3 regions of the Streptomyces sp. WAC03905 genome follow, and region 3 is predicted to be linked to each of the others. Evidence: predicted binding sites of a transcription regulator. Region 3 holds the regulator's gene; each other region holds the start of a gene.
What was found. The regulator HrcA, encoded in region 3, represses chaperone genes, less so after heat shock. The targets are predictions, from matches to a motif close to TTNGCACTCNGNNNNNCNGAGTGCNAA.
Positions count from the first base shown of each region.

Region 1: a site for HrcA is predicted at 5,833-5,859, ahead of groES (co-chaperone GroES). Genes of this name have one in related genera too.
Region 2: a site for HrcA is predicted at 5,968-5,994, ahead of groL (chaperonin GroEL). Genes of this name have one in related genera too.

Region 1 is NZ_JBXYDZ010000003.1:3,269,268-3,279,280, reverse strand. Features, by position in the region: gene AC2RP6_RS17090 (FtsW/RodA/SpoVE family cell cycle protein) at 290-1,684, opposite strand; gene AC2RP6_RS17085 (LCP family protein) at 1,672-2,877, opposite strand; gene AC2RP6_RS17080 (sensor histidine kinase) at 3,014-4,405, opposite strand; gene AC2RP6_RS17075 (response regulator transcription factor) at 4,398-5,078, opposite strand; gene groES (co-chaperone GroES) at 6,003-6,311, shown strand; gene groL (chaperonin GroEL) at 6,423-8,051, shown strand; gene AC2RP6_RS17060 (ester cyclase) at 8,115-8,825, opposite strand; gene AC2RP6_RS17055 (SDR family NAD(P)-dependent oxidoreductase) at 8,931-9,704, opposite strand; gene AC2RP6_RS17050 (MOSC domain-containing protein) at 9,736-10,013, opposite strand, start outside.
Region 2 is NZ_JBXYDZ010000003.1:4,306,649-4,316,661, reverse strand. Features, by position in the region: gene AC2RP6_RS22125 (serine/threonine-protein kinase) at 1-883, shown strand, start outside; gene AC2RP6_RS22120 (hypothetical protein) at 914-1,096, opposite strand; gene AC2RP6_RS22115 (S41 family peptidase) at 1,223-2,113, shown strand; gene AC2RP6_RS22110 (phosphoribosylanthranilate isomerase) at 2,110-2,718, opposite strand; gene AC2RP6_RS22105 (YjbQ family protein) at 2,761-3,300, opposite strand; gene AC2RP6_RS22100 (Uma2 family endonuclease) at 3,560-4,132, shown strand; gene groL (chaperonin GroEL) at 4,217-5,836, opposite strand; gene AC2RP6_RS22090 (cold-shock protein) at 6,165-6,371, opposite strand; gene AC2RP6_RS22085 (MoaD/ThiS family protein) at 6,770-7,048, opposite strand; partial or broken gene thrC (threonine synthase) at 7,085-8,384, opposite strand; SAM riboswitch class I at 8,378-8,535, opposite strand; gene AC2RP6_RS22075 (glucosyl-3-phosphoglycerate synthase) at 8,722-9,672, shown strand; gene AC2RP6_RS22070 (alpha,alpha-trehalose-phosphate synthase (UDP-forming)) at 9,731-10,013, shown strand, end outside.
Region 3 is NZ_JBXYDZ010000003.1:5,267,690-5,277,702, reverse strand. Features, by position in the region: gene AC2RP6_RS26320 (ribonuclease Z) at 1-239, opposite strand, end outside; gene AC2RP6_RS26315 (histidine triad nucleotide-binding protein) at 243-602, opposite strand; gene AC2RP6_RS26310 (16S rRNA (uracil(1498)-N(3))-methyltransferase) at 682-1,425, opposite strand; gene AC2RP6_RS26305 (nitronate monooxygenase) at 1,422-2,513, opposite strand; gene dnaJ (molecular chaperone DnaJ) at 2,670-3,809, opposite strand; gene hrcA (heat-inducible transcriptional repressor HrcA) at 3,810-4,826, opposite strand; gene AC2RP6_RS26290 (MBL fold metallo-hydrolase) at 4,986-5,705, shown strand; gene AC2RP6_RS26285 (DUF3097 domain-containing protein) at 5,740-6,549, shown strand; gene hemW (radical SAM family heme chaperone HemW) at 6,563-7,795, opposite strand; gene AC2RP6_RS26275 (AMP-dependent synthetase/ligase) at 7,954-9,846, opposite strand.

The DNA of each region.
Region 1 (10,013 bases), 2.0 Mb from region 3:
GCGGTCAAGGGTGGCCGTAGGCCATCACGCAGTGACGCGACCGCAGGGAGCGCCCTTGAGGGGCCGGCCCGACACGGAAGACGATGGGACTGACGGGAAACCCCAGGACATCTCTGATGCCGGTCGAGTGGATCCCGCCCTCCCCGAAGCCCCCGTCCCGCAAGCCGCCGGCTTCCGCACCGCCACCGCCGTTGGCGGGTGGGCAGCCACCGGGCCAGGGGGTGGGCCCGCGGGGGTGGAGGTCCGGGCGCGCGTCACTTCGTACCCCCCGCGCCTCCCCCCCGACCCCCTACGCGGCCGCCAGGGGGGTGATCGTCGTTTCCGCCGGGCCTCGGGCGTCCGCCTCGCGTTGGCGTTCCGCGCTGTCGCTGATGCGGAGGAGGAGGGCGATCATGATCCAGTTGGCGAGGAGTGACGAGCCGCCCTTGGCGAGGAAGGGCAGGGCCTTGCCCGTGAGGGGGATCAGGCCCGTCACGCCTCCGGCGACCACGAAGACCTGCAGGGCCAATGCCGCGGCCAGGCCGACCGCCAGCAGCTTGCCGAAGGGGTCGCGGGCGCCGAGTGCCATGCGCAGCCCGCGCTGCACGAGGAGCGCGTAGAGGATCAGTACGGCCATGACCCCGGCGAGGCCGAGTTCCTCGCCCACCGTGGTGAGGATGAAGTCGCTGCGGCCGGCGAACTTGATCAGCTCGGGGTGACCCTGGCCGAGGCCGGTCCCGGAGATGCCGCCCGTGCCGAAGCTGAAGAGCGCCTGCGCCGACTGGTCCGAGGTGACGCCCGGGGGAGGGTTGTCCCAGTAGACGGAGAGCGGGTTCAGCCAGGCCGCCACGCGCGCCTTGACGTGCGGCTCCGTCGAGCCGACGACGAAGGCTCCCGCCGCGGCCATGAGCACGCCGCACACGATCCAGCTGGTGCGCTCGGTGGCGACGTACAGCATCACCACGAAGACGCCGAAGAAGATCAGCGACGTGCCCAGGTCGCGCTCGAAGACCAGGACCAGCATCGAGAGGATCCACACCGTGATGATGGGTCCGAGCTGGCGCATCGGGGGCAGTCGCATGCCGAGGAACCTGCGGCCCGTCAGGGCGAGGGAGTCGCGGTGGACGACCAGGTAGCCGGCGAAGAAGATCGCGATCATGATCTTCACGAACTCCCCCGGCTGGATCGAGAAGCCGAAGAGGATGATCCACCGCTTGGCGCCGTACGTGTCGGCGCCGAAGAACGCCGGCGCGATGAGCAGCACCAGCGCGACGGCCATCGTGATGTAGATGAACCGCTGGAGCAGCCGGTGGTCGCGCAGCAGCGCCAGCATCGCGATGCACGCGGCGACGCCGACCACCGTCCACAGCAGCTGCCCGGGGGCGTTCGCGTCGGAGTTCCACCGCTCGATGTAGCCCTGGTCGAGCCGGTGGATCAGGACGAGCCCCAGGCCGGTCAGCAGCATGGCGAGCGGGAAGACCAGCGGGTCGGCGTAGGCGGCGAAGCGGCGCACGCCCAGGTGCCCCACCAGGGACAGCAGCGTCATGCTGATGGTGAAGTAGGCGAGGTTGGGCGGGAGCTCGCCGTTCATCGCGAGGCCCGCGGCCGCGTGCCCGAAGACCGCGATGGCGATGACGAGGACGAGGAGCAGTGCCTCGGTGCGACGGCGGGCGCCCGCCGTCGTCAGCGGCCTCAGTCCACGCACGGGATGCCGCCGACGTCCTTGGGGGCGGACGGGGAGGGCGCCGCGGGCCCGCTGGACGTGGAGGGCGGCGGGGCGCCGGGATCGGCGGAGGCGCCGGGTGTGCCGGGGCTTGCGGAGGCTTTGGGTCCGATCTGCTCGGCAATGAGGCGCTTTATCTTCATATCATCTACGACGTTGATGTCCTCCCCAAGGTTCCGTCCGAAGCCCTCGACGGGGAGTGTCGTGAACCGCACCCTGCCGCCGGACAGGCTCTTCGCCTGCTTCACGAACGACAGCAGGTCCCACCCCTGATCGGTCACCACGTCCTGTTTCGCGGCGTCGACCAGCTTGATCAGCTTCGCCGGATCGGTGAAGGTCCCGGCCGAGTTCAGCTTCTTCGTCGCGCCCGCCAGGAAGGCCTGCTGCCGCTTCGTCCGGTCCAGGTCGCCGCCGGCCAGACCGTGCCGCTGGCGCACGAAGGCGAGCGACTGCCGGCCGTCGAGGGTTTGCGGGCCCGCCGGGAAGTCGGCGCCCGAGTACCGGTCCTTGACCGCCTTGTTCAGGCACACCGGTACGCCGCCCAGCGCGTCCGCCAGGTGGTGGAAACCGGCCAGGTTCAGCTCGGCGAAGTGGTCCACCGGCACCCCCAGGAAGGCGCGCACCGTGGCGATCTGGGCCGCCCGTCCCGCTTCCCGGCCCTCCCGCTCCAGCTGCCGGGAGTCCTTCACCCCCTGGGCGGCGAGCTGCCCCTCCTTGCGGGCCTTCGCCAGCCCGTAGGCCTTCTTGATCTTGTCCTTGCCGTGGCCGGGTATGTCGACGAAGTCGTCGCGCGGCACGGAGAAGGCCTGCGCCCGGCCGCCGTCACCGGGCACGTGCAGCAGGATCAGGGTGTTCGCGTTGTAGCCGCCGATGTCCGAACTGCCGGCGTGCAGCTTGTCGAGGATCTCCTCCGGCAGCGGCTCACCGTTCTGGTCACGGCGGCTGTCCAGGCCCATCAGCAGGATGTTGGTGTCGCCGAACTTCGACTTCTCGGCGCCTTCGAGGACCTTCGAGCTGCCGATGCCGGAAGCCAGGTCCTGGTACAGGTACCAGGCGCCCCCGCCCGCCATGACCACCAGCGCGCAGCTCGTGACCAGCAGCGTGCGGACCAGTCGCCGCCCGCGGGACGGGGGTCGGCGTCGGGTCGGCGTCGTCTTCCTCCGGTGGGCGCTCATGCCAGTCGATGCTGGGGCAGACCCGCTGAAGGAATCCTGAGGGTCCTGAAGGGGCGTTCAGGGCCGCCGCCCGTGCCCCGCCGCTGCCTGCGCCCCGCTCAATGCCCACGCCCCCGCCGCCCGCGCCCCGCCGCCGTTACCGGATCCGCAGCACCAGCCGCGCGCCCCCGGCCGGGGCCGGCAGCGCCCGTACGTCGCCCCCGTGCGCCCGCGCGATCTCCCGCGCGATGGCCAGGCCGAGGCCGGTGCCGCCGACGGCCCGGCTGCGGTCCGCGTCCAGCCGTACGAACCGCTCGAAGACCCGGTCGCGGTCCGCGTCCGGGATGCCCGGGCCGTCGTCCGTGACCTCCAGCACCGCCCAGCCGTCCTGCTCGGACGCCCGTACGGCGACCTCCGAGCGGGCGTGCCGCAGGGCGTTGTCCACCAGGTTGGCCAGGGCCCGCTCCAGCCGCGCCGGGTCCCCGGCCGCCGGTACGGGTGCCCGCGCGTCCAGCCGGAGCGCGACCCGGGCTCCGCCCCGGCGCGCCACGTCCTCCGCCGCCAGCAGCGCCAGGTCCACCGGCTCGGTCCGGGGCGGCGGCCCACCGTCGAGGCGGGCCAGCAGCAGCAGGTCCGCGGCGATCCGCTGGAGCCGCTCGGTTTCGGCCAATGCGGCCACCACCGACTCGCGGTCGGGGCGGTCCGCCGCCAGCGCGACCTCCAGCCGGGACCGTACGGCGGCCAGCGGATTGCGCAGCTCGTGCGAAGCGTCCGCGGTGAACTGCCGCTGCCGGGCGTCGGAGCGCTCCAGCCGGTCCAGGGTGGCGTTGACGGTCCGCGCCAGCCGCGCGATCTCGTCCGCCCCGCCCGGGTCAGGGACCCGCCGGTCCAGTTCGCTGGCCGTCACTGCCGCCAGTTCGGTCCGGATGTCGCTCACCGGGCGCAGCGCGCGGCCGGTCACCCACCAGGCCAGGGCCGCGGCGAAGGCGATCAGCGGGGGCGCGCCGGCGAGCAGGCCGACGGCGACGGCCCGGGTCGCGTCGTCGACGTCGCCCAGCACGGTTACGGCGTACACCGTCCGCCCGCCGGGCGCCGCGACGGCGACCACGGCGCGCCGGTGTCCGCCGGGGTGCTCGGGCGGGAGTACGGCCGGGCGGGGGTCCTCGCCGGGGCCCGGCCGCGGCGCGCCGTCCAGGTCGGGGCCGGGGCCGGGGTCGGGGCCGCCGCCGGTCGCGGCGACCGTGCGGCCGGCCGCGTCCCGTACGAGGACCAGGTCCACGCCGTTCTCGGGCGCGGGCAGCCGCCCGCCGGGCGGCGGGTTCCGGCCGTCGAGCTGGGCGGCGGCCCGGAGGGCGGCGAGCTCGGTGCGGCCGGTGGTGTTGTCGAGCAGGTTGGCGCGCAGCAGGGCGTGCAGCCACAGGCCGCCGCCGGCCAGTACGGCGGCCATGGCGAGGGCGGCGGCCGCGGCGGTGCGCGCCCGGATGCCGGGTCGCCTGCGGCGGGCGGTGCGGGCGGTGTGGGCGCGCCGGTGCGCTTCGGGGTCAGCCACCGTCGGGGGCCATGCGGTAGCCGGTGCCGTGGACGGTGAGGATCGAGCGGCGGCCGAAGGGTGCGTCGATCTTCTTGCGCAGCGAGGAGACGTACACCTCGACGATGTTCGGGTCGATGTGCTGCGGCGTGTCCCAGACCTCGTCCAGGATGTCCTGCTTGGCGACGGCCCGGCCGGGCTGCTCCATGAGGCAGGCGAGTACGCCGAGTTCGCGTGCGGTCAGTTCGATGTCCCGCTCGCCGCGGCGGCAGCGGCGGCCGCGCGGGTCCAGGACGAGGTCGCCGGCCTGCAGGACGCCGCGGCCGGAGGCCCCGGCGCGGCGGGCCAGCGCGCGGATCCGGGCGGCGAGGACCACGAAGGAGAAGGGCTTGGTGAGGTAGTCGTCGGCGCCGGCGTCCAGCCCGTCGGCCTCGTCGTGCTCGCCGTCCCGGGCGGTGAGCATCAGGACGGGCGTGGTGTCGCCGTGGGCGCGCATGCGGGTGCAGATCGCGTGGCCGCCGGGACCCGGGAGCATCAGGTCGAGCAGGACGACGTCGTACGGGCCGCCGGCGAGGGCCAGGTCCAGGCCGCGGTGGCCGTCGTGGGCGACGTCGACGAGGTGCCCGTCCGCGGACAGGCCGCGCCGCAGGGACTCGGCGAGGCCCTCTTCGTCTTCGACCACGAGAATGCGCACGTCCCAAGCGTCACATATCGCCCGCCGCCGCCTCTCCCGGGCTCCGCCCGGCCCCGCGGCATGCCCTGCGGTCGGCTCGGCTCGGCGTGTGCGAGCCGGTGCCCGGGCGCTGCCCGGGCCCGCGCCTCAATCGCCGGCGGGGCTGGATGGTCGGGCCGGGTCGGCCTGGTCGGTGCGGGGTGCCACGGCGGGGTGTCTCCTCGGCTCGGCGCGTGCGGGCCATCGCGGTGGTGCCCGGGGGTCGCGCGCTCGTCCTGCGGGGACACCCCGCCCTGTCCCCCCTCCCCTCACGCCACCGGCGGGGTGGGGACACGCAGGAGGGTCCCCGCAGGACGAGGCGCAACCCCCGGGTACTGCCGCGAACCGCCCGCGCGCGCCGAGCCGAGGAGATCCTCGTGCGGGGCACCACCCCACACCGAGACCCCGCCCAACCAGCCCCGCCGGCGTTTGAGGCGCGGGTCCGGGCAGCGCCCGGGACACCGGCCCGCACCGCCGAGCCGCCCGCAGGGCGCACCGCGCGGGTCCGGGCAGCGCCCGGGACACCGGCCCGCACCGCCGAGCCGACCGCAGGGCGCACCGCGCGGGTCCGGGCAGAGACCGGGACATCGGGCCGCACATGTCGAGCCGACCGCAGGGCATACGGCGCGGGTCCGGGCAGGGCCCGGGAGGATGGGCGGGCGCCCCCCAGCGCCCCCCAGGGCACCCCCGCGGGGCGTCCCCGCAGGGGGGTCGCGCAACGCCCGGGGGACGGGAATTGGCACTCCGCTTGACCGAGTGCTAATCGCCGGAATAGTCTCGCACCTGGCACTCACCCCCGGTGAGTGCCAACACAGCGACAGGCAGGTCCGGCACCCGCGACGACGGATCGACCTGGTCGCCACCTCAGACAGTTAACCCCGGATCTCCGAAGGGGGAGGTCGGACAGTGACGACCGCCAGCTCCAAGGTTGCCATCAAGCCGCTTGAGGACCGCATTGTGGTCCAGCCGCTCGACGCCGAGCAGACCACGGCCTCCGGCCTGGTCATCCCGGACACCGCGAAGGAGAAGCCCCAGGAGGGCGTCGTCCTCGCGGTCGGTCCGGGTCGCTTCGAGGACGGCCAGCGTCTCCCGCTGGACGTCACCGTCGGCGACATCGTGCTGTACAGCAAGTACGGCGGCACCGAAGTGAAGTACAGCGGCGAGGAGTACCTCGTCCTCTCGGCTCGCGACGTGCTCGCGATCGTCGAGAAGTAATTTCGCTTCACAGCACTGCTTTGAGCTGCGCCCCTGGTCACCCCGCTGATTGCCGGGCGGCGAGGGGCGCAGCCCGTTAAACCGAGTTTTCGAGAGGGCTGAACCGCTCCCATGGCGAAGATCCTGAAGTTCGACGAGGACGCCCGTCGCGCCCTCGAGCGCGGCGTCAACAAGCTTGCCGACACGGTCAAGGTGACGATCGGCCCCAAGGGCCGCAACGTCGTCATCGACAAGAAGTTCGGCGCCCCCACCATCACCAACGACGGTGTCACCATCGCCCGCGAGGTCGAGCTGGACGACCCGTACGAGAACCTGGGCGCGCAGCTCGTGAAGGAGGTGGCGACCAAGACCAACGACATCGCGGGTGACGGCACCACCACCGCCACCGTGCTGGCCCAGGCGCTGGTCCGCGAGGGTCTGCGCAACGTCGCCGCGGGCGCGTCCCCGGCCGCCCTGAAGAAGGGCATCGACGCCGCGGTCAAGGCCGTGTCCGAGGACCTCCTCGCGACCGCCCGCCCGATCGAGGACAAGTCCGACATCGCCGCCGTCGCCGCGCTCTCCGCGCAGGACGCCCAGGTCGGCGAGCTCATCGCCGAGGCGATGGACAAGGTCGGCAAGGACGGTGTCATCACCGTCGAGGAGTCCAACACCTTCGGCCTGGAGCTGGAGTTCACCGAGGGCATGGCCTTCGACAAGGGCTACCTCTCGCCGTACATGGTCTCCGACCAGGAGCGTATGGAGGCCGTCCTCGACGACCCGTACATCCTGATCAACCAGGGCAAGATCTCCTCCATCCAGGACCTCCTGCCGCTGCTGGAGAAGGTCATCCAGGCGGGTGGCTCCAAGCCGCTGCTGATCATCGCCGAGGACGTCGAGGGCGAGGCGCTCTCCACCCTCGTCGTCAACAAGATCCGCGGCACCTTCAACGCGGTGGCCGTCAAGGCCCCGGGCTTCGGTGACCGTCGCAAGGCGATGCTGCAGGACATGGCCACCCTCACCGGTGCCACCGTCATCGCCGAGGAGGTCGGCCTCAAGCTCGACCAGGCCGGTCTGGACGTGCTGGGCTCCGCCCGCCGCGTGACCATCTCCAAGGACGACACCACCATCGTCGACGGTGCGGGCAGCTCCGACGAGGTCCTCGGCCGCGTGAACCAGATCAAGGCCGAGATCGAGGCCACGGACTCCGACTGGGACCGCGAGAAGCTGCAGGAGCGCCTGGCGAAGCTCGCCGGCGGCGTCTGCGTCATCAAGGTCGGCGCCGCCACCGAGGTGGAGCTCAAGGAGAAGAAGCACCGTCTCGAGGACGCCATCTCCGCGACCCGCGCCGCGGTCGAGGAGGGCATCGTCTCCGGCGGTGGCTCCGCGCTCGTCCACGCCGTCAAGGTCCTCGACGGCAACCTCGGCCTGTCGGGCGACGAGGCCACCGGTGTCGCGGTCGTGCGCCGCGCCGCCGTCGAACCGCTGCGCTGGATCGCCGAGAACGCGGGCCTCGAGGGCTACGTCATCACCTCGAAGGTCTCCGAGCTCGACAAGGGCCAGGGCTTCAACGCCGCCACCGGCGAGTACGGCGACCTGGTCAAGGCCGGCGTCATCGACCCGGTGAAGGTCACCCGTTCCGCGCTGGAGAACGCCGCCTCCATCGCCTCCCTGCTGCTCACGACCGAGACCCTGGTCGTCGAGAAGCCGGCGGAGGACGAGGGCGACGCCGGTCACGGCCACGGTCACGGCCACAGCCACTGACCCGCTCCACGTCGAAGGCCCCGTTCCGCAGCCGCGGAGCGGGGCCTTCCCCGTGTTCGGGCCTCAGCTGCCGTAGGGCGTTCCCGTTCCGCCCATCTGGCGCTGCAGCGCTCCGGGGTTGTAGTGCCACCAGCCCTCGGTGATCTCTCCGTCCTGGCACCGGAAGGTCGTGGTTCCGGACATCTCGTACGTCTTACCGGTCGGTGCGACCCCCATGAACTCTCCCTTGTGGGTGCCGCGCCAGTTCCACACCGTCGTGACCATGTCGCCCTCGGCCACCTGGGCGGTCGGCTCGAAGGCCATGTCGAAGGCCGCCCGCCACCTCTCCATGTCGGCGCGCATGCCCTCGCGCCCGATGACGGTGGCCTCCTCCTTGCTGACGTCGTGGTCGATGTAGTTCGTCGCGAAGCACTCGTCGAGGACGCTCATGTCCCCGGCCATGGCGGCGTCCCGGAACACCCGTGTGGCGAGCTGCTTGTTGAGGTGCTCGTCGCGGACCACGTCGAGGTTCATGAACGTCGGCATCCCCTCGCAGAGGGCCACCATCTCCTGGAACATCCGGTCCGTCTCGGGGAGCTGAGAGTTCCTCATGGCCTCCTCGTACGAGGCGAATTCCACCATGTCCACGTAGTGGTTCCGGGCCTCGCGGTCCTGGCCGATCATCGTGTGCGTGGCGGTGCGCCTGCCGCTGCTCTGCTCCGCCCAGCGGTCGATGAGCGCGTTCATCTCATCGAACCGCGTGGTCTCGTAATCGATCACCTGTACGAATGTCATCGCGTCGCCTCCCGCCTGAGATGGGACACGTCCAGTTTAGGGAGGTCTGACCCGATCGGCGGTTCCGGCAGGGCTGCGACGGACGCCACCGACGAGTCACGAACGCTACTGGGGCCCGTACTTGCGGCCCGTGCGCGAGGACATCCCGCCGAGCAGCCCGCGCGGCGCCAGCTTCACCACGCCCATCAGCGCCTTGTACCGCGGGTCCGGGATCGACACCGTCTTCCCGCGCGCCAGATCGGCCAGCGCCGCCGCCACCAGCTTGTCGGCGTCCAGCCACATCCAGCCGGGGATGTTGTCCGTGCCCATGCCGGCACGCTGGTGGAACTCCGTCCGCACGAAGCCGGGGCACAGTGCCATCAGCCGGACCCCCGACCCCGCCATGTCCCGCGCCGCGCCCTGGGTGAACTGCACGACCCAGGCCTTGCTGGCCCCGTACGTACCGCGGGGTACGAAGGCGGCCACCGACGCCACGTTGATCACGCCGCCGCGGCCGCGCGAGCGCATCGACTCCGCGGCCGCCGAGGTCAGCCGCAGCACCGCCTCGACGTGGACCTTCAGCATGGTCAGCTCGTCGGCCATGGAGACCTCGAGGTACCGGCCCTTGTTGCCGAAGCCCGCGTTGTTGACCAGCAGGTCGACCGGGTGCGTACGGTCGTCGAGGCGCTTCTCGACCGCCGCGATGCCCTCCTCCGTCGCGAGGTCGGCGGCCAGCACCTCGGCCTCGATGCCGTGCAGGTCGTGCAGCTCCGTGGCCTGTTCGCCGAGCCGCTTGGTGTCGCGCGCCACCAGCACGAGGTTGTGCCCCTGGGCGGCCAGCCGCCGGGCGAAGGCGGCGCCGATGCCCGCCGTGGATCCCGTAATCAACGCAGTCGTCATAGGCGCAACCTAGCCGCCCCGGATGACAGCGTTATCGCGCCCCGGCCCCCGCCCCGTACTTCTCCACGTACTGGCGCACCGTCTCGTGCGCCGCCGGCTCCATCGCAGCCCCGGCGGCGAGGGTGCGCGGCAGCAGGGCGCGCTCGGTGGTGAAGGCGCGGAACCACATCTGCACCGTCACGTCGTGGTCCGGCCTGTGGATGATCTCGATGGGGTCACCGGGGGACACCGAACCCTCTTCGATCACCCGCAGGTACGCGCCCGGCCGGGCCTCCCGCGTGAACCGCCGGACCCAGCCGGCCTCGCCGA
Region 2 (10,013 bases), 960 kb from region 3:
GTGCCGCGACTACCTGGGCGAGGAGGCCGTCGCGGGCGGCGGACCGGCCGTCTGGCGGGAGGTCACGGGCCCGGAGGAGGCGATACCGGGTCCGGCCGCGCGGGACGCCGCGGCGGTGACCGTCGGCCCGGCGGGAGCCGCGGCGCCGGAGCCGGGGCAGGTGACGTCCGCGGTCCCGGACACCGGCGCCGGCGCGGCGCGGACGGGGTCGCGGACGCCCACCGCACCGGACGCGCGGGCGGGATCGCACGCCCCCGCGGTACCGGCGCCCGCGTCGGTGCACAAGCGGCGGCGCGCCGCGCGGATCGCCGGGGCGGCCGCGCTGACGGGCGCGCTGACGCTGGCGGGCCTGGGCTGGAAGCTCATGGACGGGACGGACCGCTCGGCCGGGCCGCAGGCCGCCGCGGCCAAGGCGTCCGGCCCGGCGGCGGCACCGGCCGGCACCGCCCCCGCACCTGTCCCCACGCCCACGCCGAGCGCGTCGCGACCGCCCGTGCCCGTCCCCTACCCCGGGCTGGAGCTCAACGAGAAGAACTCGATCAGCTTCACCGAACCCGTGCAGCACGAGGACGGCGACCGCACCGGTGACATCCGCATGAAGTGCGGGCCGGCCAGCGGCTGCCGCATGGAGAGCGACGACAGCATCTTCTCCATGCCGCAGAAGGCCGGCACCGGCAACCTCGCGACGTGCCGCGAGGAGCTGGAGCACGCGAGGGAGCACGACCTGACGCTGCACGTCATGGCGGCCGGCAGCGAGGTCTGCGTCAGGCACCCCTCCGGGGACATCGCGCTGTTCGTCATCGGCATCAAGTCGGCCCCGGGCCTGTCGAAGGACCCCAGCTGGCTCAGGGCCGACATGACGATCTGGCGCGCGGCCTCCTGACGTGAGGGCGGGGGCCGGCAGCGGAGCGGGTCACGCCGCCCGGTGCGGCGCGTCGGCGTCGAGGGCCACGACGAGGAAGGCGTCCCGGTCGAGGTCCATCACGACGGTCGCCCGCTGGCCCCGCTCCCGGCACTTGGCCGCGTACTCCTCGGCGGGCCAACTGCCGTAAGGGTCACTGGCGGGAAAGGAGTCCAGCACCTTCTTCCGGCGCACCGCAACCACCTCCTGAAACGACGGAGCGTCCTCACCGCTCGGTTGCCCCGCGCCCCGGATCCCATGCGCCGTCCCACGGCCAAATACCGTTGGGCAGGCCGCTGTTCGGGATCTAGCATGCCCACCGTGCCCCACAACGAAGAGATCATCGAGCAGGCCCTGCAGCAGATCGAGACGGGCTACGTCTTCCCCGAGAAGGCCGTGGAGACCGGCGCCGCGATCCGGCGCCGCCTCGCGTCCGGCGCGTACGCCGACCTGGACGGCCCGGCCCTCTGCCAGGCGGTCACCGCCGACTTCCAGGAGGTGTGCCCGGACCGGCACCTGCGGCTCCTGTGGGTCGAGGAGCCGCTCTCCTTGGAGCCGGAGGACCAGGACGCGGGACGCGCGGGGTTCCTCGCGCTGCTGCGCGCCGAGAACCAGGGCGTACGACGCGTGGAGCGGCTCGACGACGGCGTCGCACTCATCGAGATCACCCGGATAGCCACCGCCGACGAGGGCGCGGCCGTGATCGGCGCCGCCATGCAGCTCGTCGCGAGCAGCTCCGCCCTGGTCCTGGACCTGCGCTCCTGCCTCGGCGGCGCGCCCGAGGGAGCCGCCATGTGGAGCAGTTACTTCCTCGCCGACGACCAGGTCCACCTGCACGACATCTACGACCGGCCCACCGGGACCACCCGCCAGTTCTGGACCACGGCGCACCTGCCCGCGCCCCGCTACCTCGACCGGCCGGTGTACGTGCTGACCAGCGCCATCACCTTCTCCGGAGGCGAGGACGTCGCCTACACCCTGCAGTCGCAGGGCCGCGCCACCCTCGTCGGCGAGACCACCCGGGGCGGGGCCCACCCCACGGTCCGGCACACGCTGACCGAGCACATCCAGGTGACCGTTCCGGTCGCCCGCACCATCAACGCCGTGACCGGCGGCAACTGGGAGGGCGTCGGCGTCCTGCCCGACCTCCCCGCCCCCGCGGACCAGGCCCTCGAAACGGCCCTCAAGGCCCTCCGGACCGCCGCGTCCTAACCCCGGGCCCGGCGCGCCGCGTCGACGAAGGACCGGATCAGCTCCGGCGACTTGACCCCGCGCTCCCGCTCGACGCCACTGGAGACGTCCACCCCCCAGGCCCCGGTGGCGGCGAGCGCCTCGCGCACGTTGCCCGGATCCAGCCCGCCGGCCAGCAGCCACCGGCCCTCGGGCGCGGTGAAGTCCGCCGACCCCCAGTTCCACGGCTTCCCGGAGCCGGGGTCCGGGGCGTCGAGCAGCAGCAGGTCCTCTCCGTACTCCCCACACCTCACCACCCGCTCGGCGGTGGCCCGCAGCAGAGTGCGGCCCTCCGCGCGCAGCGCCGCGAAGTCCCCGGGACCCTCCTCGCCGTGCAGCTGCACGCCCCGTACGCCGCTCTCCTCGGCGAAGCGGCGCACCTCCTCGACGGACTGCCCGCGGAACACGCCCACGGTCAGCACCGGGTCCGGTACCCGGGCCGCCAGCTCGCGCGCGGTCGCGGCGTCGACCGTACGGGGGCTGCCGGGTGCGAAGACGAAGCCGACGGCATCGGCCCCGGCCGCCACCGCGGCGTCGACGTCCGGCGCGGTCCGCAGCCCGCAGATCTTGACGAAGAGGTCAGCCATACGTCCAGCCTATGCGGACCGGCGTCCCCGGTCCGGTCACCGTCAGCGCCCGGCCTGCACGGGCCCGAGCACGCTCCCGCCGACGAAGGCCGCGAGATGGGCGGCGCCCGCGTCGTCGGCGGTCGCGAAGTGCACGTACACGGTGTGCCGGCCGTCGGGATGCTCCTCGTTGAGGTCCAGCTCCACCCGCTGGTCCGTCGGGTCGGCCGACGCGGACGGTATGCCGGGCACGTCCGGCCAGGCCCCCCGCCACAGCATCGTGGCCGCCCCTCCGCGCAGTGCCCGCAGGAACGCCTGCTCCACCGGCCCGGGGGCGGCGTACGCGTCGACGGTCAGCGGCAGCGCCGCCGCGAGCTCGCGGTCGTCGCGCGGCAGTTCGGCACCGAGGTACCAGGTGTCGGCCGCCGCCCAGTAGTCCGACGGGTCGAACATCCCCGCCGGCAGCAGCGCCGCCATCGCCCGTGCCTCGGCGACGCTCCCGGTCCGCGCGCACAGCCACATCTCCGGTTCGAGCGGCCGCATCCGCCCGCACAGCATCCGCGCCCGCCGGTACGCCTCCCCGAGGTCGTCGGTCCGGTACACGGCATAGGCCCGCGAGCCCCCCACCCCCGCTCAGCCCCGCCCGGGCTCGACGGGCGTGGTGGCGCGCGGAACGGGATGAGAGACGCAGTGACCCATGGGCCGTACGGTCACACAGGCCCGCCCGCCCCGGCCAGCGGTTTTCACCGCCCGATCGGAGGAGAGAGCCGTAAGGGCCGGGCGGGGCACAGGCCGCGGCACTAGCCTGAAACGAGGCACGGGCTCAGCGCTGCACGCCATCCGGAGGAATACGGTGACGATCATGATCGAGCGGGCCACACCCATAGAGACGTCGCCGGCACCGCCGGACTTCGAAGACCTCCTGCGCACGGTCGCGGAGATGGACACGCCAGACGGCTTCAAGGCCGAGCTCATCCGGGGGAAGATCGTCGCGTCACCGTTTTCCAAGCTGCGCTACTACCGCCCCATGCGTGTGCTCCGGGAACAGCTCCAGGCGCGCGCGCCCAAGGGGCACTACGCGGACGTTGCTCCCTTCCTCTTCCGGTTTCCGGAGGCGGAGCGCGCCTTCTGCCCCGATCTCTTCGTCGCGGACGGGTGCGCCTTCGAGGAGGACGGCAGGCACGCGGACGGAGCCGCGCTGTCACTCGTAGCGGAGTTCACCTCGGTGTCCACGAGGGATGCCGACTGGAACGAGAAGCTCGACGTCTACGGACGCCTCGTGCCGGTCTACCTGGTGGTCGACATGCAGGACTCGGAGATCACCTGTCTCCACGACACGTCGCCGCACGGCTACCGCGCTCGGACGACGGTGTCCTTCGGCGAGCCGCTGCGCGTCCCCGCACCGTTCGACTTCGCACTCGACACCGCGTTCTGATCGGCGGGCAGCCGGAACGCCCGAGGGCGGCACCCCCGTGGGGGTGCCGCCCTCGTTCGAGAACAGCCGATCGACCTCAGTCGATCAGAAGTCCATGTCACCGCCCGGCATGCCGCCCGGAGCGGCCGCGGCCTTCTCCGGCTTGTCGGCGATGACGGCCTCGGTGGTCAGGAACAGCGCGGCGATCGACGCGGCGTTCTGCAGCGCGGAGCGCGTGACCTTCGCCGGGTCGATGATGCCCTCGGCGATCATGTCGACGTACTCGCCGGACGCGGCGTTCAGGCCGTGACCGATCGGGAGGTTGCGCACCTTCTCCACGACGACGCCACCCTCGAGACCACCGTTGACGGCGATCTGCTTGAGCGGGGCCTCCAGCGCGAGCTTCACGGCGTTGGCGCCGGTCGCCTCGTCACCGTCGAGCTCCAGCTTCTCGAAGACCGCGGAGGCCTGCAGCAGGGCCACGCCACCACCGGCGACGATGCCCTCCTCGACGGCCGCCTTCGCGTTGCGGACGGCGTCCTCGATGCGGTGCTTGCGCTCCTTGAGCTCGACCTCGGTCGCGGCACCGGCCTTGATGACGGCCACGCCGCCGGCCAGCTTCGCGAGGCGCTCCTGGAGCTTCTCGCGGTCGTAGTCCGAGTCGGAGTTCTCGATCTCGGCGCGGATCTGGTTCACGCGACCGGCGACCTGGTCGCTGTCGCCGGCACCGTCGACGATGGTCGTCTCGTCCTTGGTGATGACGACCTTGCGGGCGCGGCCGAGCAGGTCCAGGCCCGCGTTCTCCAGCTTGAGGCCGACCTCCTCGGAGATGACCGTGCCGCCCGTGAGGATGGCGATGTCACCGAGCATGGCCTTGCGGCGGTCACCGAAGCCCGGGGCCTTGACGGCGACGGACTTGAAGGTGCCACGGATCTTGTTGACGACGAGGGTGGAGAGCGCCTCGCCCTCGACGTCCTCGGCGATGATCAGCAGCGGCTTGCCGGACTGCATGACCTTCTCCAGGAGCGGCAGCAGGTCCTTGACCGAGCCGATCTTGGAGTTGACGATCAGGATGTACGGGTCGTCGAGGGACGACTCCATGCGCTCCATGTCGGTGGCGAAGTACGCCGAGATGTAGCCCTTGTCGAAGCGCATGCCCTCGGTGAGCTCCAGCTCCAGACCGAAGGTCTGGGACTCCTCGACGGTGATGACGCCTTCCTTGCCGACCTTGTCCATGGCCTCGGCGATGAGCTCGCCGATCTGGGTGTCGGCGGCGGAGATGGAGGCCGTGGAAGCGATCTGCTCCTTGGTCTCGACATCCTTGGCCTGGGCGAGCAGGGCGGCGGAGACGGCCTCGACGGCCTTCTCGATACCACGCTTGAGGGCCATCGGGTTGGCACCGGCGGCCACGTTGCGCAGGCCCTCGCGGACGAGCGCCTGGGCCAGGACGGTGGCGGTGGTCGTACCGTCGCCGGCGACGTCGTCCGTCTTCTTGGCGACTTCCTTGACCAGCTCGGCGCCGATCTTCTCGTACGGGTCCTCGAGCTCGATCTCCTTGGCGATGGAGACGCCGTCGTTGGTGATCGTGGGGGCGCCCCACTTCTTCTCAAGGACGACGTTGCGACCCTTGGGGCCAAGGGTGACCTTGACGGCGTCGGCGAGCTGGTTCATCCCACGCTCGAGACCGCGACGGGCCTCCTCGTCGAACGCAATGATCTTGGCCATCTGAAGTGGTCCTCCCGGACAGCGGTGGATTTCTCCCAGGACCGCGCCCGCGCCCGCGACGGACGGCCTGCGTGCCCGGCGGTTCCTTCCCACCGGACCCTGCGGGCCTCACCGACCCGGTCCTCGTTTCAGTAGCACTCTCACTCGTAGAGTGCTAACGCCAATGATTAGCACTCGACCCCCGAGAGTGCAAGCGGCTTCGAGGACGGGGCGGGCGCGCGGCGGGCGACACGCGAGGGGCCCACATCCCGTGACCGGGATGTGGGCCCCTCGTGGATCTTCCGGGTCTTCGACGGAAGACCGAGCGTCGGTGGTCGAGGCTCCGGGACTAGCCGAGCGCGAGCTTGACCATGTCCGCCTGCGGACCCTTCTGGCCCTGCGAGATCTCGAACTCGACCCGCTGACCCTCTTCAAGGGTGCGGTACCCGTCCATCTGGATGGCGCTGTAGTGGACGAACACATCCGCACCACCGTCGACCGCGATGAAGCCGTAGCCCTTCTCCGCGTTGAACCACTTGACGGTGCCCTGAGCCATGCCTAACTCCCCTATTACTGGCCCTTGCGCGGGAACGCACTTCGCGTTACCGGGTCAGAACTTGCGTCGGAACGCTTCGACCGAGGCTGAATGTATCTGCGCGAGTGCTGTCTGCAACAGGTCAATCCGACGAGAAATCTGGACACCGAGAAACATTGAAATAGAGTGAAAATTTGGCATCTTCCAGGGCAACTCGGGCCAGACATATCTCGCCAAAGCCCCATACCGCACCTGCACATTGACCCGATGTCGACCCTCACGCGACCCGTTCATATGCAGCGGGCAAGTCCAGCGGAGGGGACTTCCCCAACTCTACCGTGCCCAATCAAGCAGAATTACCCCCTCCGCTTTTAGCGGAGGGGGTAATTTCGGTTTCTTGGCCGGGACTCAGCCCCGGATCAGCAGCCGCCCGCGACGGCAGGAATGATCGAGACGCCGGCGCCGTCCGGCGTCACCGCCTCCAGCCCGCCCTCGAAGCGCACGTCGTCGTCGTTGACGTAGACGTTCACGAAGCGGCGGAGCTTGCCCTGGTCGTCCAGGACCCGCGCGGCGATGCCCGGGTGGTTCTGCTCCAGGGACGCGATGACCTCGGCGAGGGTCGCGCCCTCGGCCGGGACCTCGGCCTGACCGCCGGTGTAGGTGCGCAGGATGGTGGGGATGCGGACGTTGACGCTCATGGCGCTACTGCCTTTCCGGTAGTGCGTGGAGGGTGGTCAGGCCAGGCCGGCGGCGCGGAACGCGTCCAGGCTGGGGCGGATGGTGGCGGTCTGCCCGCTGTCCGCGGCCACCGCCTCCAGGGTCTTGAGGCCGTCACCGGTGTTGAGGACGACGGTGGTCAGCGCCGGGTCGAGCTGCCCGTTCTCGATGAGCTTCTTCGTCACGCCGACGGTCACGCCGCCCGCGGTCTCGGCGAAGATGCCCTCGGTCTGCGCGAGGATCTTGATGGCCTCGACGACCTGCTCGTCGTTGACGTCCTCGACGAAGCCGCCGGTGCGGCGCGCGATGTCCAGGACGTACGGGCCGTCCGCCGGGTTGCCGATCGCGAGCGACTTGGCGATGGTGTTGGGCTTCTGCGGGCGGACCACGTCGTGACCGGCCTTGAAGGCGGTCGACACCGGGGAGCAGCCCTCGGCCTGGGCTCCGAAGATCTTGTACGGCTTGTCCTCGACGAGGCCGAGCTTGATCAGCTCCTGCAGACCCTTGTCGATCTTCGTCAGCTGCGAGCCGGACGCGATGGGGATGACGAGCTGGTCGGGCAGCTGCCAGCCGAGCTGCTCGCAGATCTCGTAGGCCAGGGTCTTGGAGCCCTCGCCGTAGTACGGGCGCAGGTTGACGTTGACGAAGCCCCAGCCCTCGCCCAGCGGGTCGCCGATGCAGCTCGGAGCAGAAGCGGTTGACGTCGTCGTAGTTGCCTTCGATGCCGACCAGGTCGCCGCCGTACACCCCGGCCATGACGACCTTGCCCTGCTCCAGGTCGTGCGGGATGAACACGCAGGAGCGGAAGCCGGCCCGGGCGGCCGCGGCGCCGACGGCGCCGGCCAGGTTGCCGGTGGAGGAACAGGACAGGGTGGTGAAGCCGAAGGCGCGGGCGGCCTCGACGGCGATCGCCACGACGCGGTCCTTGAAGGAGTGCGTCGGGTTGCCGGAGTCGTCCTTGACGTACAGCTTGCCGGTGACGCCCAGCTCCTTGGCCAGGTTCCGCGCGTCGACGAGCTTGGTGAAGCCGGGGTTCAGGCTGGGCTTCGAGGCCACGTCGGCGGGGACGGGCAGCAGCGGCGCGTAACGCCAGATGTTGTCGGGGCCGGCCTCGATCGCCGCCCGCAGGGCTTCGGGGTCACCGGTGGGGAGCTCGTAGGCGACTTCCAGCGGTCCGAAGCACTCGACGCACGCGAAGATGGGACCGAGTTCGAAGCGGGTACCGCACTCACGACAGGAAAGGCCGTTGGCAGGTCCGAGATCGACAGAGGTGGCGACAGTCTGTGCAGCCATGATGGCGAGGCCCTTTCTCCTCATCTTCCCCATGGCGCATTTCGCCATGAGACGGAATTGGCACCTTCCCTAGCCGGGGACCTCGTCGACGAGCGCTGCTGCGCGATCGCGAGAACCGACTGGAGGGTTGCCGGGGCTTCAACGGGCCGTGTCCCTCTGCCCCTCTGGATGAGCGGTATGGCACCGGCACACGCGCTCTGTGGCGCGCCGGTGCGTTTGTACGCGGGGGACCCCCGGCATGCGGTGGTCCTTCGCGTTGTTCAAGACTGTAACCGAAGGGCCGGGCGGTTGAGACAGCCGTCCGAACCGCGAGATGGATCACATAAAGGCCCATAACGCCGACACGCAGGGAGTGCTGAGGGTGCTGGAAGAGGTGGAGCGCTGGCTGGCAGACCGCTCCTGGTCCGCCGCCGACCGACCGCTCGACCAGCTGCTCGACCTCAAACGGGCGGCCGGGACCACGGTCAGCGTGGTGCTGCCCGCGCTGGACGAGGAGGCGACGGTCGGCGCGATCGTCGAGGTGATCCGGCGTGAGCTGATCGAGGGACTGCCGGTCCCCCTCGTGGACGAGCTGGTCGTGATCGACTCGGGTTCGGCCGACCGGACCGCCGAGGTCGCGGCGAAGGCCGGCGCACGGGTGGTGCACCGGGACGAGATCCTGCCGCGGATCCCGGCGCTGCCCGGCAAGGGCGAGGTGCTGTGGCGCTCGCTGCTGGTCACCGACGGGGACGTCGTCTGCTTCGTCGACGCGGACCTGCGGGACTTCTCCGCCGCCTTCGTCTCCGGCATCGTCGGCCCCCTCCTGACCGATCCCGAGGTGCAGTTCGTCAAGGCGATGTACGAGCGCCCGCTCGGCGACGCCCCGGGCCAGGGCGGCCGGGTGACCGAGCTGGTCGCCCGCCCGCTGCTGAACCTGCACTGGCCGCAGCTGGCCGGCTTCGTCCAGCCGCTGGGCGGCGAGTACGCCGTACGGCGCTCCCTGCTGGAGCGGCTGCCCTTCCCGGTCGGCTACGGCGTCGAGCTGGGCCTGCTGGTCGACGCCCTGCACACCGTCGGTCTGGACGCGCTGGCCCAGGTGGACGTGGGCGTCCGGCTGCACCGCCACCAGGACGGTCAGGCGCTGGGCCGGATGGCCGCGGCGATCTACCGGACGGCCCAGGTACGGCTCTCGCGCGGGCACCTCGTACGGCCGGAGCTGACCCAGTTCGAGCGGGGGCCGGAGGGCTTCGTGCCCCGCACCCACCCGGTGGACACCGAGGAGCGGCCGCCGATGCTGGGCGTCCAGGAGTACGGCCGGCGGCACGTCGCGTGACGTGCCGCGTGACGTGTCCATACGTTTGAGCGAGCGCGGGCCGGGCTAGGTTCGGCGCATGGCTTCTCAGGTACTCGTCGCGGCGAACCGCGGCCCGCTCTCCTACACCCTCTCCGACGACGGCACCCTCAGTGCCCGGCGCGGCGGGGGCGGTCTCGTGTCCGGACTCTCGGCGGCCCTCGCGGAGCAGCCGGGGGCCCTGTGGATCTGCGCGGCGCTGTCGGACGCGGACCGGGAGGCGGTCCGCAGGGACGTCTCCGAACCGGGCGTCCGGATGCTGGACATCGATCCCACGATGTACGACGACGCGTACAACGGCATCGCGAACTCGGTGCTGTGGT
Region 3 (10,013 bases):
TTGATCCGCTGGATCACCCCGGCGAGGCCGAGGCTGTGGTCACCGTGGAAGTGGGTGACGCAGATCCGGTTGATGTCGTGCGCGGCCACCCCGGCACGCAGCATCTGGCGCTGCGTGCCCTCGCCCGGGTCGAAGAGGATCCCTTCCCCGTCCCACCGCAGCAGGTAGCCGTTGTGGTTGCGGTGGCGGGTGGGCACCTGGCTTGCGGTGCCCAGCACCACGAACTCTCTGACGGACACGTGCTATCCCGGGGGCCACTGGAGGCCGCGGCCGCCCAGGACGTGGGCGTGGGCGTGCCAGACGGTCTGTCCGGCGCCGGAGCCGGTGTTGAAGACGATCCGGTAGCCGTGGTCCTCGATCTTCTCGTCGGCGGCGACCCGGGCGGCCTCACGCAGCACGTCGGCGGCGACGCCCGGCTCGGCGGCCGCGAGGGAGGCCGCGTCGGGGTAGTGCACCTTGGGGATGACGAGCACGTGCGTGGGCGCCTGCGGGTTGATGTCCCGGAAAGCGACGGTGGTCTCGGTCTCCCGGACCACCGTCGCGGGGACGGCCCCCTCGACGATCTTGCAGAACAGGCAGTCGGCCTGCGGTTCCCCGGCCATTGCGCACCCTCCCGTGATGGTGATCGGTCGGGGCATCGTATCCAGCCGGACGCCCGCGGCGGGCGTGCGTTCCGGCCGGTCAGGCCCAGCGTCCGGTGCGGGCCAGCAGGACCGCCGCGGCCGCGGTGCCGGCGGTGGACGTCCGCAGGACGGAACGGCCCAGGCGGTACGGGTGCGCCCCGGCCGCGGCGAAGACCTCCAGCTCCTCCGGGGAGACCCCGCCCTCCGGGCCGACCACCAGGACGACGGAGCCGGAGGCGGGCAGCTCGGCCGTGGCCAGTGCCTGCGAGAGGGTGTCGCGGTCCTCGTGCAGGACCATCGCCAGGTCGGCGCCGGCCAGCAGCTCGGCGACCTGCTTGGTGGACATCGCCCCGGCCACCTCCGGGAAGCGGACCCGACGGGACTGCTTGCCCGCCTCCCGGGCCGTGGCCCGCCACTTGGCCAGGGACTTGGCGCCGCGGTCGCCGCGCCACTGGGTGATGCAGCGCGAGGCCTGCCAGGGCACGATCGCGTCCACACCGGTCTCGGTCATGGTCTCCACGGCCAGCTCGCCGCGGTCCCCCTTGGGCAGGGCCTGGACCACGGTGATGCGGACCGCGGGCTCCTCCTCCCGCCCGGCCGAGGTGACCGCGACGACGAGCCTGTCCTTGCCCTCGGCCGCCTTCACGACCGCCTCCGCCCAGCCGCCCCGGCCGTCGGTCAGGACCACCTGCTCGCCCGGGTTCAGCCGTTTCACGGACACGGCGTGCCGGCCCTCGGGGCCGTCCAGGACGTAGTCCGCCCCCGCGGGAACCTCTTCGACCACGAACACCGGGGCCGTCATGACGCACTCCTCATCTGCATTTCCTTCAACGTGTGCCGTGCCTCGGCCAGTTCCGCCGCCAGCACCTCCACCAGCTGCGCCGCCGGCAGCGCCCGGGCCAGCCGGTGCCCCTGGCCCGCCCACAGGGCCATGCCCTGGGGGTCGCCGGCCGCGGCGGCCGCCTTGCGCAGCCCGGAGGTCAGGTGGTGGACCTGGGGGTAGGCGGCCGGGGCGTAAGGGCCGTGCTCGCGCACGAAGCGGTTGACCAGCCCCCGCGCGGGCCTGCCGGAGAAGGCCCGGGTCAGCTCCGTCCGGACGAAGAGCGGATCGGTCAGCGCCTTCTTGTGCACGGGGTCCGCGCCCGATTCGGGACAGACCAGGAACGCCGTCCCGAGCTGCGCCGCAGCCGCGCCCGCCGCCAGCAGGGCGGCGATCTGCGCCCCCCGCATGACGCCGCCCGCCGCGATGATCGGCAGCCCCACGGCCTCCCGCACCTGCGCCACCAGCGCGAGCAGTCCCACGGACGCCGTTCCGTCGATCTGCGGGTCGTCGCGGTGGGTGCCCTGGTGGCCGCCGGCCTCGACGCCCTGGACGCAGACGGCGTCGGCGCCCGCCCGCTGCGCACTGCGGGCCTCCTCCACCGAGGTCACCGTGACGACGCTGTACGTACCGGCCTTGCGCAGGGCGGCGAGGGCCGCGGGGGCCGGACAGCCGAAGGTGAACGACACGACCGGGACCGGGTCCTCGAGCAGGATGGCGAGCTTGGCGTCGTAGCCGTCGTCGCTGGTGCCGATGATGTCCTCCTCGGCGAGGGAGATCTCGTACCAGCTGGCCTCGCCGGCCAGCTGCCCGCGGTACGCCTCCACCGCGGCCGGGTCGGCGCAGCCGGTTTGCGGCATGAACAGGTTGACGCCGAAGGGGCGCCGGGTGAGCGCGCGGACCTGCTTGATCTCCTGGTACATCCCGTCGGCGGTCTTGTAGCCCCCGGCCAGGAAGCCCAGCCCGCCCGCCTCGCACACGGCGGCCACGAGCGGCGGGCACGAGGCGCCGCCCGCCATGGGGGCCTGCACGATCGGGTGGGAGGAGAGACCGTTCGCCGCGGTGGACATGGACTGCATCGTGCCACGTCCGGCCCAGGGGGCCGAATCACCGCATTCGCCTGGCATAGTCCGCTTCCCGGCGTGCCAGGGGGCGGCTGAGGGACCACGCGAAGAGCCCGGCCGGGGTGTCCCCGGGCCGGGCTCGAAGCGGTGCTCGCGCTAAGGTCAGCGACCGTTGAAAGCGTCCTTCAGGCGGCTGAACAGGCCCTGCTGGCCCGGCGCGAACTGGCCCATGGGCCGCTCCTCGCCGCGCAGCTTCGCCAGCTGGCGCAGCAGCTCCTCCTGCTGGGCGTCCAGCTTGCCCGGGGTGGTGACCTCGACGTGGACGATCAGGTCGCCGCGACCGCCGCCGCGCAGGTGCGTGACGCCGCGCCCGTGCAGCGGGATCGCCTGGCCGGACCCGGTGCCGGGCCGGATGTCGATCTCCTCCAGGCCGTCGAGCGTCTCCAGCGGGCATTTGGTGCCCAGTGCGGCCGCCGTCATGGGGATGGTGACCGTGCAGTGCAGGTCGTCCCCGCGCCGCTGGAAGGTCGGGTGCGCCAGCTCGTGGATCTCCACGTACAGGTCGCCGGCGGGGCCGCCGCCGGGGCCGACCTCGCCCTCGCCCGCGAGCTGGATCCGGGTGCCGTTCTCGACACCGGCCGGGATCTTGACCGTGAGGCTGCGGCGGGAACGCACCCGGCCGTCGCCCGCGCACTCGTGGCACGGGGTCGGGACGACGGTGCCGAAGCCCTGGCACTGCGGGCAGGGCCGCGAGGTCATGACCTGGCCCAGGAAGGACCGGGTGACCTGCGAGACCTCACCGCGGCCGCGGCACATGTCACACGTCTGCGCCGAGGTGCCGGGGGCCGCGCCCTCGCCGGAGCAGGTGGTGCAGACGACGGCCGTGTCGACCTGGATGTCCTTGGTCGTCCCGAAGGCCGCCTCGTCCAGCTCCAGGTCCAGGCGGATCATGGCGTCCTGGCCACGGCGGGTCCGCGAGCGCGGGCCGCGCTGCGAGGCCTGGCCGAAGAAGGCGTCCATGATGTCGGAGAAGTTGCCGAAGCCGCCCGCTCCGAAGCCGCCGGCGCCACCGCCGCCGCCCGAGGAGGACAGCGGGTCGCCACCGAGGTCGTAGACCTGCTTCTTCTGCGGGTCCGAGAGCACCTCGTAGGCCGCGTTGATCTCCTTGAAGCGCTCCTGCGTCTTCGGATCCGGATTCACGTCCGGGTGGAGTTCACGCGCGAGGCGCCGGAAGGCCTTCTTGATCTCGTCCTGAGATGCGTCGCGGCGTACGCCGAGGACGGCGTAGTAGTCCGTGGCCACTTACGACTCCGCCAGGATCTGTCCGACGTAACGTGCCACTGCGCGTACCGCTCCCATCGTTCCGGGGTAGTCCATGCGGGTCGGTCCGACCACGCCGAGTTTGGCGACCGTTTCGCCGCCCGAACCGTAACCGACCGAGACGACCGACGTGGAGTTGAGCCCCTCGTAGGCGTTCTCGTGCCCGATCCTTACGGCCATTCCCGACTCGTTGGCCTCGCCGAGCAGCTTGAGGAGCACGACCTGCTCCTCCAGCGCCTCCAGCACCGGCCTGATCGTCAGGGGGAAATCGTGTCCGAAACGGGTGAGATTGGCGGTACCGCCGATCATCAGCCGCTCCTCCGCCTCCTCGACCAGGGTTTCGAGGAGGGTCGACAGCACGGTGGAGACCGTGCCGCGGTCGTCGGCCTCGAAGGACTCCGGGAGGTCCTTGACCAGCGGCGGCACGTCCGTGAAGCGACGGCCGACGACCCTGCTGTTGAGCCGGGCCCGCAGATCGGCCAGCGCGGCCTCGCCGAAGGGGTTCGGGCAGTCGACGAGCCGCTGCTCGACGCGTCCGGTGTCCGTGATCAGTACGAGCATCAGGCGCGCGGGAGCGAGCGAGAGCAGCTCCACGTGCCGGACGGTCGACCGGGTCAGGCTCGGGTACTGGACGACCGCGACCTGCCGGGTCAGCTGCGCGAGCAGCCGCACCGTACGGCCGACGACGTCGTCGAGGTCGACCGCTCCGTCGAGGAAGTTCTGGATGGCCCGGCGTTCGGGCGTCGACAGGGGCTTGACCCCCGCCAGCTTGTCGACGAAGAGCCGGTAGCCCTTGTCGGTGGGGATCCGGCCGGCACTGGTGTGGGGCTGCGCGATGTAGCCCTCCTCCTCCAGCACGGCCATGTCGTTGCGCACGGTGGCGGGCGAGACGCCGAGACGGTGCCGCTCGGTGAGCGCCTTGGAGCCGACGGGCTCCTCCGTCCCGACGTAGTCCTGGACGATGGCGCGCAGCACTTCGAGTCTGCGTTCGCTGAGCATCGCGCACACCTCCAGCGTGATCCGTTGCCGTGTTCTGCTTCTGCCGTGTTCTGACGTTCGTTGGCACTCTGTACGTTCGAGTGCCAGGAATCCCCCGCTCAGTGTACGGCCGGGTAGTAAGCCCCTGGCAAGGGAGGCCCGCCAGGGTAGCGTCGCGGCATGGACGTGCATTGGGAAGAGGCGGGCTGGGAACGGCTCACCGGACGGGCCGGCCGACGGCGTCTGCCGGTGTGGGACTGCACGGTGGGACTGGTGGTGGGGGACGAGTCGGTCCTTCTGGTCGACCCCGGTTCGAGCGTCCGCGAGGGCGCGGAGGTGCGTGCGCAGGCCGAGCGGTTGACGGGACGGAGCGTGACCCATCTCGCATTCACGCACGGTCATTTCGATCACGTCCTGGGCGCGGCCGCCTTCTCGGGGGTCGAGGTCTTCGGGGCGGTCGGGCTGGACGCGCTGCTCGCGTCGGGCCGTGAGGAGCTGCGCGGGGACGCGGTGCGCCACGGGCTCGGGGAGGAGGAGGCGGCCGAGGCGGTGGACCTGCTGGTGCTGCCCGGTCACGCGGTGTCCGGCGAGTGGACGCTGGAGCTGGGCGGGGTGCAGGTGCTGCTGGCCAACGTGGGACCCGGGCACACCGGGCACGACCTGGCCGTCTTCATCCCGGGCGAGCGCGAGACCGTGTTCTGCGGGGATCTGGTGGAGGAGTCGGGCGAGCCGTCGGCGGGCCCGGACGCGGTGCCGCGGCAGTGGCCCGCCGCCCTGGACCGGCTGCTGTCGCTGGGCGGCGAGGACGCGCTGTACGTGCCGGGTCACGGAGCGGTGGTCACCGCGGACTTCGTGCGTGCGCAACGCGCCACACTGGCGGCCCGTTCCGGCGTGTCGTAGGCGGAAGGCGCAGGGCTCTCCTAAGGTCGGCCGGATGCGCGAGTACTCCCCCGACCTGACCCCGCAGTGGAAGCGACCCAGGACCGTGCCGGAGGTCGCCGCGGAACCGGACCTCGTGGTCGAGGTGGCGGGTACGGACTTCTGCGGCGCGGTGGTGGCCTGCGAGGCGGGCACCGTGACCCTGGAGGACCGCTTCGGCAAGCGCCGGGTGTTCCCGATGGAGCCCCGGGGCTTCCTGCTGGACGGCGCGGTGGTCACCCTGGTCCGCCCGCCCCGGGGGCCGTCGGTGCCGTCCCGGACGGCCTCGGGGTCGATCGCCGTCCCCGGCGCGCGGGCGCGGGTGGCCCGGGCGGGCCGGATCTACGTCGAGGGCCGGCACGACGCCGAGCTGGTGGAGCGGGTCTGGGGCGACGACCTGCGCATCGAGGGCGTGGTGGTCGAGTACCTGGAGGGCGTCGACGACCTCCCGGCGGTGGTGGCGGAGTTCGGTCCGGCGCCGGACGCCCGGTTGGGGGTGCTGGTGGACCACCTGGTGCCGGGTTCGAAGGAGTCCCGCATCGCGGCCGCGGTGACCTCGCCGGACGTGCTGGTGGTGGGGCACCCGTACGTGGACGTCTGGCAGGCGGTGAAGCCGTCCGCGCTGGGCATCCCGGCGTGGCCGGTGGTCCCGCGCGGCCAGGACTGGAAGACGGGAGTCTGCAGGGCGCTGGGCTGGCCGGAGAACACCGGGGCCGCCTGGCAGCACATCCTGTCCCGGGTGAACTCCTACAAGGACCTGGAGCCCACCCTGCTGGGCCGCGTGGAAGAGCTGATCGACTTCGTCACGGCCGGCGGCGACGCCTGAACCGGTCGGGCGGTCAGTCGACCAGGTCGCGGACCACGGCGTCGGCCAGCAGCCGCCCCCGCAGGGTCAGGACGGCCCGCCCCGCCTCGTAGGGCGCGGGCTCCAGGAGGCCGTCCGCGAGGGCCTTGCGGGACGCGGCGAGACCGGCCGGGGCCAGCAGGGACAGCGGAACGCCGTCCACCAGGCGCAGCTCCAGCAGGATCCGCTCCACGCGGCGGTCCTCCTGGGACAGGAGCTCGCGCCCCGCGCCCGGGGAGCGGCCCTCCGCGAGGGCGGCCGCGTAGGCGCCGGGGTGCTTGACGTTCCACCAGCGCACCCCGCCCACGTGCGAGTGGGCGCCGGGGCCGGCGCCCCACCAGTCGGCGCCGCGCCAGTACAGCTCGTTGTGCAGGCAGCGTCCGGCCTCAGAGGTGGCCCAGTTCGACACCTCGTACCAGGCGTAGCCGGCCTGTGCCATGACCTCGTCGGCGATCAGGTAGCGGTCGGCGTGGACGTCGTCGTCGGTCATGGGGACCTCGCCGCGGCGGATCCGGCGGGCCAGCTGCGTGCCCTCCTCGACGATCAGCGCGTAGGCGCTGACGTGGTCCGGGCCGGCTCCGAGGGCGGCGGCGAGGGAGTCCCGCCAGTCCTGGTCGCTCTCGCCGGGGGTGCCGTAGATCAGGTCGAGGTTGACGTGCTCGAAGCCCGCCGCGCGCGCCTCGGCGACGCACGCCTCGGGACGGCCGGGCGTGTGGGTGCGGTCCAGGACCTTCAGGACGTGCTGCTTGGCGCTCTGCATGCCGAAGGAGAGCCGGTTGAAGCCCCCGGCCCGCAGCTCGGCCAGGTACGCCGGGTCCACGGACTCCGGGTTGGCCTCGGTGGTGATCTCGGCGTCGTCGGCCAGGCCGAACTCGTCCCGGATCGCGGCGAGCATCCGGACGAGGTCGGCGGCGGGCAGCAGCGTCGGCGTGCCGCCGCCGACGAAGACGGTGCGCACGGGCCGCGGGTCGTCGCCGAGGACCTTGCGCGCGAGGCGGACCTCGTCGATCAGGGTGTCGGCGTAGTTCTCGCGGGAGGCGAGCACGCCACCGGTGCCGCGCAGCTCGGTGGCCGTGTAGGTGTTGAAGTCGCAGTAGCCGCAGCGCGTGGCGCAGTACGGGACGTGCAGGTAGAACCCGAGCGGCCGCTCCCCCGCGCCCGCCAGGGCGTGCGACGGCAGCGAGCCGTCTTCGGGCATGGGTTCACCGTCGGGGAGTGCGGAAGGCATGCCCCCATCATCCCGCACCCGGTGCCGCGCTCCGCCCCGCGCGCCCCGGGCACTCGGGCCGTGGGGGCGGGGCGGGTGCGCGGAAGGGTGCGCGAACGGGTGTGCGGACGGGTGCGCGGGGCGGGCACGGCCCCGCCCCGCACGGGCCGCGGCGGCCGTCAGGCCTCGCGCGACCCCTCGTACATCTCCTCGATCAGGTGCTTGAACTCACGCTCGACCACCGGCCGCTTCAGCTTCAGGCTGGGGGTGAGGTCGCCGTGCTCGACGTCCAGGTCACGCGGCAGGATCCGGAACTTCTTGACCGTCTGCCACCGCTGGAGGCCCTCGTTCAGGGTCTGGACGTAGGTCTCGATCAGCCGGTCGGTCTCCGGCGCCGCCAGGACCTCCTTGTACGTCCGGCCCTCCAGCCCGTTCTCGGCCGCCCAGCCCAGGATCGACGGCTCGTCGAGCGCGATCAGGGCGGAGCAGAAGTTCCGGTCGGCGCCGTGCACGACGATGGTCGACACGTACGGGCAGATCGCCTTGAACTGGCCCTCGATCTCCGCCGGGGCGACGTACTTGCCGCCCGAGGTCTTGATCAGGTCCTTCTTGCGGTCGGTGATGCGCAGGTAGCCGTCGGCCGACAGCTCGCCGATGTCGCCCGTGTGCAGCCAGCCGTCGGACTCCAGGACCTCGGCGGTCTTGTCCGGCTGCCCGTGGTAGCCCTGCATGATGCCGGGGCCGCGCAGCAGGACCTCGCCGTCGTCGGCGATGCGGACCTCGGTGCCGGGGAGCGGCTTGCCGACCGTGCCGGTGCGGTAGGCCTCGCCCGGGTTGACGAAGGAGGCGGCGCTGGACTCGGTCAGGCCGTAGCCCTCCAGGATGTGGACGCCCGCGCCGGAGAAGAAGAAGCCGATGTCGGGGGCGAGGGCGGAGGCGCCGGAGACGGCAGCGCGCAGCTTGCCGCCGAAGGCGTCGCGCAGCTTGGAGTAGACGAGCGCGTCGGCGACCTTGTGCTTGGTGGTGAGCCCGAAGGGGGCGGTCGCGCGGCCTGTGCGGCGGAAGTTGTCCTGCGTGACCTTGGCGTACTCGCGGGCGACGCCCACCGACCACTGGAAGATCTTGTACTTGGCGCCGCCGCCGGCCCTGGCCTTGGCGGCCACGCCGTTGTAGACCTTCTCGAAGATCCGCGGAACGGCCGCCATGTAGGTCGGCTGGACCACCGGCAGGTTCTCGATGATCTTGTCGATCCGGCCGTCAACGGCCGTGACGTGCCCGGCCTCGATCTGCCCGGAGGTCAGCACCTTGCCGAAGACGTGGGCCAGCGGCAGCCACAGGTACTGGACGTCCTCCTTGCCGATCAGCCCGGTGGCGACCATGGCCTTGGCCATGTACGACCAGTTGTCGTGCGGCAGCCGGACGCCCTTGGGGCGACCGGTGGTGCCGGAGGTGTAGATGAGGGTGGCGAGCTGCTCGGGGGTGATGGACGCGATGCGCTCGTTGACGGCCTCGGGGTGCTTCGCGAGGTACTCCGTGCCGCGCGCCTCCAGGTCGGCCAGCGAGAGCACCCAGCCCTCCGGGTCGCCCTCGGCGGCGACCGCGTCGGCGGCCTCCAGGACCACGACGTGGCGCAGCCGCGGCAGGTCGGCGCGGCGCTCGCGCGCCTTCGCGAGCTGCGCGGCGTCCTCGGCGATGAGGACCCGGCTCTCGGAGTCCGCGAGGATGAACGCCGACTCGTCGGCGTTGGTGCTGGGATAGATCGTGGTGACCGCGCCGCCGGCGCACATCACGCCGAGGTCGGAGAGGATCCACTCGATCCGGGTGTTGGAGGCGAGCGCGACGCGGTCTTCCGTTTCCAGGCCGAGGGAGATCAGTCCGGCCGCGATGGCGAAGACCCGCTCGGCGGCCTGGCTCCAGCTCAGCGATTTCCAGTCGTCCGCGGCACCCTGTCCGCCGGCGGCGGGCACCGGGTAGCGGTAGGCCTCGTCGTTCGGCGTCGCTGCGACGCGCTCGCGGAAGAGCACCGCCACCGTGGGCGGGCGGTTCTCGAGATAGGTCTGTGTGTCGCTCACGACATCCTCCGGACCGGTCCACGCGGGCAGTGCGTGGGCGTGGGGCGCTGGGGGCGCTTGGGACTGGCGGGTTTGCAGCCGTTGACTTTCTTAACTGGCGAGTAACCGTCGAGCAGTGATCAGACTAGAGCGCGTCCGGCGTGCGCGTAAGAGCCCGCGAGCGGCCG